One region of the Candidatus Kuenenia sp. genome, then DNA from elsewhere that is predicted to be linked to it. Evidence: riboswitches for the same ligand, from Rfam matches in the RefSeq annotation. Region 1 holds a riboswitch; each other region holds the start of a gene.

What was found. A riboswitch is a leader RNA that binds a small molecule or an ion and turns the genes downstream of it on or off. The one in region 1 is predicted to bind cyclic di-GMP.
Region 2: it holds a riboswitch for cyclic di-GMP, as region 1 does, so the genes downstream of both, M5U24_RS10375 (tetratricopeptide repeat protein) here and M5U24_RS08895 (peptidoglycan recognition family protein) in region 1, are expected to answer to the same signal.
Region 3: it holds a riboswitch for cyclic di-GMP, as region 1 does, so the genes downstream of both, M5U24_RS17700 (hypothetical protein) here and M5U24_RS08895 (peptidoglycan recognition family protein) in region 1, are expected to answer to the same signal.
Region 4: it holds a riboswitch for cyclic di-GMP, as region 1 does, so the genes downstream of both, M5U24_RS00555 (hypothetical protein) here and M5U24_RS08895 (peptidoglycan recognition family protein) in region 1, are expected to answer to the same signal.

The regions. Positions count from the first base shown of each region.
Region 1 is NZ_JAOSKF010000018.1:95,163-97,364, forward strand. It holds gene M5U24_RS08890 (hypothetical protein) at 1-372, opposite strand, end outside; gene M5U24_RS08895 (peptidoglycan recognition family protein) at 510-1,193, opposite strand; cyclic di-GMP riboswitch class I at 1,274-1,430, opposite strand; gene M5U24_RS08900 (4Fe-4S binding protein) at 1,668-2,202, opposite strand, start outside.
Region 2 is NZ_JAOSKF010000018.1:426,254-428,455, forward strand. It holds gene M5U24_RS10370 (hypothetical protein) at 179-427, opposite strand; cyclic di-GMP riboswitch class I at 623-702, shown strand; gene M5U24_RS10375 (tetratricopeptide repeat protein) at 1,038-1,931, shown strand; gene M5U24_RS10380 (CvpA family protein) at 1,970-2,202, shown strand, end outside.
Region 3 is NZ_JAOSKF010000024.1:114,871-117,072, forward strand. It holds gene M5U24_RS17695 (diguanylate cyclase) at 1-501, opposite strand, end outside; gene M5U24_RS17700 (hypothetical protein) at 482-940, opposite strand; cyclic di-GMP riboswitch class I at 1,036-1,120, opposite strand; gene M5U24_RS17705 (sigma-54 dependent transcriptional regulator) at 2,054-2,202, shown strand, end outside.
Region 4 is NZ_JAOSKF010000001.1:111,427-113,628, reverse strand. It holds gene M5U24_RS00565 (GGDEF domain-containing protein) at 1-148, shown strand, start outside; gene M5U24_RS00560 (hypothetical protein) at 342-713, shown strand; cyclic di-GMP riboswitch class I at 960-1,041, shown strand; gene M5U24_RS00555 (hypothetical protein) at 1,301-2,202, shown strand, end outside.

The sequences.
Region 1 (2,202 bases):
GGCCTTGTTGCCCTTGACCATCGGCGCAATACAAGGCTCTACCACACTCAACAGGCAGATGGAACCTTCCGTAATCCTCTTATCCGCCGCGATCTGGCGAGCCAACTTCTCCTTATCAACACCGCTGCTCATCAAATACCGCACCTCGATACCCAAATCTTTCGCCCGCGATTCACAACTGTCTCGCACCTGTGCCGTAAGCCCATTGACCCAACCGGAAAAATCCTTAAGCAGAATTCTCGCTTGGTTCATGAATGTTCCCATCCCACGCTCACTGGCCAACCACCGCAATGTCCCGCGAAAACGAATCCTGTCCAGACCGCTTATTGCACCCACGATCCTGTCTCGATATAATTCCATCAACTTATTCATAAGTAGTGTCCTCCAAATTGTCTGATTACTATTTACGAGGATACTACTATACTTTATAATAAACTAAAAATCACCTTTTTGGTTGCGGCCAAAGGCCGCGCTAGGCCCTTTGTGGTTAAACTTTATGTGCTTTGTGGTTATGATTTTCGCGAAGGGGATATTTCGTTAGAGGCAAACTGAATTAAACTCGTCTTAAATTCAGCCATGGGGAAATTTTTACCGGGGCATGCAGTTCCTTTTTGATGAACCTGGCTATGTAATATGATGTTCGATAAAGGGATGTCATATTTCGAGGAAAGATAACGGGTCAACCTAACCAGCGAATCAAATTGATCCTCAGAAGGTTTCCCGCCGTTTTCAAAATCACCCACGAGGCAAATGCCTATCGCCACCTGGTTGCAATCCATATTTGCCGTGTGAGCGCCATGAATTTGGTTCTTCCAGCGATTTCCTACCTCTATTTCTCCATCGCCAGAAAGAGTTCCATTGCCAATCACAAAGTGATATGCCAATCCATACTTCCACCCTTTCTTTTCTCTATGATAGGTATCAAACCGGGTTGCATTTCCTTTCTCTGAAGCGCTATGGTGTATAACAATATATTGCCACGGTCTTTCCTTTGTATCTATTGTATCTATCTCGCAAATCTGAGATATTTTTTGTGCAAATGCCGCTCTCAGCATATCGCTTTCCGATATCACCGTTCTTACCTCTGCGGAACTGCTGCTAATAAGAGGCAAGGCGCCAATAATACCTCCTGCCGCAACAATCATTGTTAACGACACATATTGAATAATCTTTTCGTATGTACGATTTCTCATTGTATTCATTTTAAATCACACTATAGTAATAAATAAAAAAGCCCTGCTACGGAATAAAATAAACGTTATACAGTTTTTTATTCGGTAGCAGGGCTTTCTTCACTGTTTAGCGGTATCGCGAAATTTTTCTCTTCATCCTTCTGCGGATTTTTTGTTTTACGCTTTGTGCGCCGCTGAATAAGTTAAAGACTCTTTGCTTTGCGTCCCAGCCTCACGACTGGTTTGCCTTTATCAATAGTTACTATAAAAAAGAGCTATTGTTTTAGTAAGTACATTATAAAATCATTCATTTTTTTGTCAATAATTAATTCGGCGTCAAATAAATAGCTCCGGGGGAAAAGCGCAAGGCGCAACCCTCAATCTGCAATTTTGCCGATTGCCAATTTCAGAAGTCAGAGTTTTTCGCGGACATCTGACCTCCGACCTCTGGCCTCTATTGAAAGCCGATTGTAGATTGCCGACCGCTCGAGTCCTTTATTTGATTTTATCATTTTGCAGTACACGGCGAAGCAATTCTTCACCCTCTTCCTTTTTTTGGGAAAGAAATGTTGCTGACAGAAGATGTTTTTCCTGCAACCATGAGGTAAAGTATCCGTTTTCGTTTTGAAAGGTATGGATGGCATTTGAGTGCGTCTCTTTTTCTCCCCATGACCTCCACAACTGAACCACCGCTTCAAATGCGATTGATGTCGCATCACGGTCTGGATATTTTATCAACAGTAGCAGTAAAGGGGCGGTCTCTTCCCTCGTTTTGTATTCTGCGATAAGGGCGTCCGTCTGTTTGCTTAAATGAAATACATTTTCTTCAATAAAATTATCGGATATATAGATATTATCCAGAATGATCTTTTCGTGAAAAAATTTCAGGCTTTCTTTCACAAGAGAATCCTCCGGCAAATAACGTACTATATCGGGGAGGATTTCTTTTTTGTAGGGCATTAAATCGATAATGGATTTACCAAAAGAAGTAATTTCTCCGCCAGAAATACTGCCCTCCCATGGCGCTACC
Region 2 (2,202 bases), 330 kb from region 1:
TTAGTGTGTAATTGTTTCAGATTTTTTGTAACACTTTAGTCTTTTGAAAAACTACAACAATGTAGTGCTACGAGGTTCGTCGCACCAAAAAAAAGCAGTGCGATAAGGCATAGTATATGTTCAAGACAATGCGACTAACCTAGTTGCACTACAAATAATTATCTCCAGTTTCAAAAGACTAAAGTGTTACGATTTTTTGGTGAAAAAACAACCTCCACCCCACCCCTGCCCCTGTGGTAGACCTGGCATACTTGCCTGGCATTGCGATGACAAGCGTAAACGTTTGTTCTGCCAATAAGGGAAATTGGGAAAGTCCTCTCTTGGGAGAACCTCCCGCAATCCCCTTCCCGGAGAGGACTAAGGGGTGGGTAAAAACAAAAGCCGTTGGTTTTTTATTTTTAAAATCCAACCGGACTAGCATATACAACGGAACAAAGCCGCTGCCAAAGGCAAGCGGATTCAGCCCTGGTTCTCAAGCCGGAATCTGGGAACGGCGTTTTTACTTTTTCAAAAGACTAAATCGTTACGATTGTTTACCGATTACTTCCAATAACTGCAACTATCAGATAAGGAGATGAAACATACTTGTAAAAAAATATAATGTAACAAAAAACAAAAACAATTTGAAAAAAGGCAAACCAATTGTGAGGCTGGGACGCAAAGCCATGGGTCTTCAGGAAAGAAGAATGCCAGGTCGCCAAATTCAGTCGGTAAAAGAGTTTATTTAATGTTCACAACATATCTTGCATAGCTTTTGTATGCTTTATCGCGGGTATTGCGGCGGTAACAATGAATCCGGCAATACCCGATCTATGAACTTTAAATAATAAGGTATTTACCTTCTCATTGTGTAACTAAGACCCGGACGTAAGATGCCAATATCTGCCCCGGGTCTTTTTCTTTTGATGAAAGGAGGTTTTTCCGCAAAATGATTTTAATATGCTGCTGAATACTATCAAATCATACCGGTACGGCAGCAAGTATGCTGCATACTTTTCGGTAAATTTTTTTACTACTCTATTATCATGTCTACCACAATGAACAAGAAAATATTAGCACGAAAATTGTTTGCGGAAGGGAAAAAATATGACCGCCTTTTCCCCAATTCGGAACAAGCAATAGATGCTTACAAACAAAGCCTTAAGAGTGATAGTGCCTTCACTGACGCCTATGTAAAACTGGGATTTATCTACCTTGCCAGAAACGATTACGGCGAGGCGCTCCATTATCTGCAAAAAGCAGCCTCATTAGAACCTGATAACGCAGAAACACTTAACAATCTTGGCTATGTTTATGAAAAAATGTTTCGGTTTGCCAGCGCAAAACAAATGTACAAAAAAGCCTTAACAATAAATCCTGAAAATATTGAGGCGCTGGTTAATATTGCTAAAATTCTGGAATTGGAAGGTAACTACAACGGAGCAATAGAACAATATAAAAAGACTATCGCACGCTACCCTGATGCCATTTTTCCGCATTTCTGCCTGGCAGTTCTCTATGATACACATGACATGTTTGACGATGCGATAAGAGAATATGAGCTTGTTTTGGGAAAAGACCCTCATTATGTAAAGGCAATGTTTAATCTGGGAAGTCTTTACGCCCAATTAGGGAATAGCAATGAGGCTATCATGCTTCTGAAACGGGCTTCTGAATTGAATCCGCAGGAAGTAATAATCCTCAACAAACTGGGGGAAATGTATTTATTCATTTCAAATTATTCTGCCGCAGAACAAGCCTTAAAACAATCCATTGCATCAAACCCGTTTCAGGAGGATGTACAGGTGAGTATTATACACGCTCAATATTTACAGTATTGTTCAAATCCCGAAACAGCAAAAAAAGAGGAAATTATCCTCAGAATCCATTTTGTCCTTTCATTGTATTCCTATAATAAAATGTGCCGGGAAATTTTAAACGCTTTGAATTAGCAATACCATTTTGGCGAGTTCAGAGGGGATTTTTATAAATGAATTGGATTGATATAATACTATCTGTAGTCCTTTGTATTTCAGTGATTTTTGGCTTTGTTGACGGACCAATATGCCAAATTCTTAGAATCTGTAGTTTGTTTCTCTCTTTTTGTGTGGCGCTTTTTTACCATGCAGTCATAAGCAACATCTTCTGCAATGTGTTTTCGGTTTCATTGCACAATGTATTGAGTTATTTCATCCTGTTCGGCCTTGCAGCGCTTATAACCAC
Region 3 (2,202 bases), on a different contig from region 1:
AACAGACTCCATCAATATGTTCGACAGTATATACAGGATTTCATGCCGCTGTTCATTTTGCTTTTGTATTGTTATATCTTCCTTTATCGCAAAAAAATGTGTTATCATTCCTTCCTCATTCATGAGGGGAGAAATAGACGCCTTCTCCCAGTAGAAACTGCCGTCTTTTTTCTTATTACAAAACACCCCTTTCCATTTTTTGCCGGAGGTAATTGTTTCCCACAAATGTTTATACTCTTCGGGAGCAGTCCTGCCGGATTTCAGTATGCGGGGATTTGCCCCTGTAACCTCTTCCCGGGTATAGCCGGTGAGTTCAGTAAATTGCGAATTTACATATTCAATAGTTCCCTTTATGTCTGTCACAATTACTGCACATGGGATTTGTTCTATTAACGTGTAAAACATGATACGTTTATCTTTTCTGCCTGTTACCGCGCTCTGCGTGGCAACAAATTGTTTTGGACGCTCTGAGTCCGGATTATTACTCGAGATACAGGGCATCTGATCCTGCATTCCCACGCGAGAGCGCTGGAACGGGAAAAAACATTACACACTCTTTCGCATTGCTTGTTTTTCGTTGGGCAATGCCCATCCTACTTAACTCACTTTGTTCTGAATGATAAGAAAGACGTTGGGTTTTGCCTTTACAACAGACATGCTGGTTACTATTGAGGCGTGTAATCTGAAGGTGGTTACGATAGAGATATGTGCGGAGTGTGAACTTGCCGAGACGAAGCGTAAAGTTTGTATTGGCTTTCGCTACTGTGATTTGTCCGAACCTAAGAATCTGTGTGCATTCAAATAAATCAAAGGCGGAAAGCGATAGCTCTGTGCTGTATACGGCTGCGCTTCGCGCAGCCGTATAACCATAGCCGTATAACCATAGCCGTATAACCATAGCCGTATAACCATAGCCGTATAACCATAGCCGTATAACCATAGCCGTATAACCATAATAGTCATGTAAGAATAAAGCACAGTAATGTCTAAAATCAAAAAAAATCTTACTGTCGAAGGCTGAATAATTCAGCACTTATCGGTAGTAAGGCTATCTTTGTACTGTAAGTAAAGACCTTTTACTTTGCGTCCCCTGATTGCTCAGGGTTTGCCTTTATCGATATTTTCATGAATCTTGTATTAAAAGCGGGAAATATACATTATTACCACGGGTTATTCAATAGTTATTTTTACCGGTATCAAAATTTTTGTAATACTTTAGTCCTATGAAAAAAACCGCTCGTTCCCAAGCTCCGGCTTGGGAACGGGATTGTTTGAGAAGCTCCAGCTTCGAATGGAAAAGGGAATGAACCCATTATGTCAGCTTGGAGGCTTTTCAGTATGTTACCCAAGATATTTGGGAACCTCTTTTGAATCGAATAATACACGAAGCTTCGCTTGCCGGCTAAATGGAAGCTAGAGCTTCCAACGCAATTACGTTCCCAAGCCGGACAGACTGGGTCAAATGAACTTTATTGTCTCAAAAGTGGGGACAACTCTTCGCATTATGCCTGTTTTCGACCCTATTTAGTGCTGTTTTCCCATTAAAGTGGAGAATGCCTGTCGTAAAATAGGATAAAATTGCCCATTTGACCCAGTCTGCGGAGCTTGGGAACGAGCATTTTTGTTTTTCCAAAAATCTAAACTGTTACAAATTTTTAGATCAGGCTGATTAAAGTATGGCTATAAACAGTGGTATAAAATTTGCGACAACGCTACATAATCATTTAAATGTTTCTGGTAACTATTCAGCTTGAGGGGATTTAATTTGTACATAAGTTTTATAAAAACCAGTTAAACCACGGAACACGCGGAATACACGGAAATTGATTATTTTGCATAAGTTTTATAAAAACGTGTAAGTATCCTCTTAAAAAAATACTACATTGTGTGAGAAATCGTATTTTTAAACAGATGTTGATAATGGAAGATTAGTAGTGTTTAAAAATTAAACGTTTTGATATACTGAACTCAAAGTATTTTTTTACGGGAAAAAAATTAAGTTTTATAATGCGTGGGACATTGAACGGTTTGTTTTTAATGGAAGGATAAATAAATGAAGCCGAAAGGTATAATTCTTATTGTCGATGACGAAGAAACAATCAGGCTTTCTGTCAGGGAGTTTTTAGATGCGCAGGGTTATGAAGCAATTGCCGCCGGTAGTTGCGAAGAAGCGCTGGAGAAAATGGATACATTTATGCCGGA
Region 4 (2,202 bases), on a different contig from region 1:
TTTTAGCATAGGCCTTGTCACATGCTCCGAATCTTGCAAATTGAATGAATTAATAAAAGAAGCTGATAATCTCATGTACACAATAAAAGCGAGCGGAAAAAACAGAATTGAAAATAAAGTCCACTCATTTAATAAAACAAGTGCATAACATTTCAATCAAGGCTATGGGGAGTAAACGCTGTTTGGTTTTCAACAAGCTGGTTGCCATTGCGCCGTATTGTTTTCGTTAAGAGTTCATCAACCGCTGCAGATATCTTTGCGAACTATAATTGACTGGCATTTTCAGACCAGTAGTTAAGATGCATTTTGGGTAGGATATAATAACAATGGAGGTCTGAAAAATGAGAAAGAGTTCTAATACAGAATTTATGGCAAAAGTGGCATTAGAAGCGATCAGGGATGAAAAAACGCTAGCAGAGTTGTCATCACAGTACGAAATGCATAGGACGCAAATAGCAAAATGGCGTAAACGAGCGATAGAAGGATTAGGTGGGATATTTCAGGAGAAGGAGGCGAAGTTAGTCGGAGAGAAGGAGAAAGTAATAGATGAGTTGTATCGGCAAATAAGGAAATTGAAGGTGGAGAACGAATGGCTTAAAAAAAATCTACACAGATTGAGCATTCATGAGAAAAGGGGGATGATAGAGGTTTACAATAAGGAGTTAAGCAGTGTGACTTTTTTGTGGTTACAGAGATCAAACCGGTACTATTAGCCAGCCAGTGGTTTCGAGTGAGACCGTAAATATTTCTTAACCAAGTTGTATTCCACATACATTTCAAACCGGCTGAACTGTTGCTATGCTTACTGCACACATCCTCCCTCGGTGTCGGAATGTGTGTTGTAAACATAAAAGTTAAAGTCTTTTTAAAAAGACTAAAGAGTTACAAATATTTTAAAATATTTTTTTTGCCAAACCGCGATAATTTTCTTGACTAATTAATGTATTTTGGTAAAAGTGTGCATACAAAGGCAAACCAATCGTGAGGTTGGGACGCAAAGCCATGGGTCTTATTTTTTGGAAAGAATGCCAGGTTGCCACCTATAATGGTGTAAAAGCTGTTTATTGATCAGGCGCTGAGCCGGTAAGTATTTTGTTTGTAAAAGGTTTAGCTATAAACTTACGGTTGAATCCCTTTTATAAAATGTGATGCTTTATTGATTAGGTTCAAGATTTCAATAGGCTTTTAAGATAACCCAAAACCCAAGGCATATGTGGCATATTGTCTTGGGTTTTTTTATTTTACAATGGGTATAAAATTGTTGTTTTTGTTAGAGAAATTTTTTTTGGAAAGGAGTAAAATGATGAAAAGGAAATTAGTTTTAAGTGTATGGACGATTGTATTTACAGGTATTTATTTGTCGTTTGTAGTGGAGGGGGCTGGAGCGGATACCCTTTATAAAACCAGCCTTACCGTCAGTGATTCAAGCGCTTTTGATGGAGACAAATTAGATGCAAGTGTTGAAATAAACAAAAATGGAAAAGTAAAATTATCAATATCCAATTTAATACATCTTGATACACTACTGTATGCCAATAAAACATGTGCCTTGGTAATTGAAACAGAAGTGAACGATATCGCAAAGCCATATGAATTTCCATTTGAGATTGAAGAGGGAATTGCGTTGGAGGATATGGACCTTGTTCTTCAATCAGGCGATAAAGTGGAGATTGTAAGCGTCGTTATTAACGAAAAGGCTTCCCCTACAGGAACCCCAACGCCTTCTCCCATTGCCGTTGCTTCTCCTTTGCCGGCAGGTTCTCCAACTCCTGTTGCAACGGCATCTCCAATTGCAACCACCTCGCCCGTTGTGACGCCTACCGCAACTGTTGCGCCATACTCAACCTCTGTTTTGGAAGTTTCGGCAGAGATATCCGGGGATGATGTTGAATTGCTGGTTCCGGGAGGTTTGATTACTGATGCCGAAATAACGCCTACACCAACGTCATTTGCCACGCCTGCGGCAACGCCAACAGAACCTTCTGCAACTCCCACATCAACACCAGTCGAGACGCCTTCTGTAATAGAGGCATATGTGAGCTTCCAGTCAAAGACGATAAATCTTAATAGTAACGGTAAGTTTATTGCCAATATAAAACTACCTTCCACGCATAATATCGAAGATATAGTATGTGAAACAGTAGTGTGTGAAGGTGCTGTTGCAATTGATTGTGATGAAAAAAAGAATAAACTTAAGGTCAA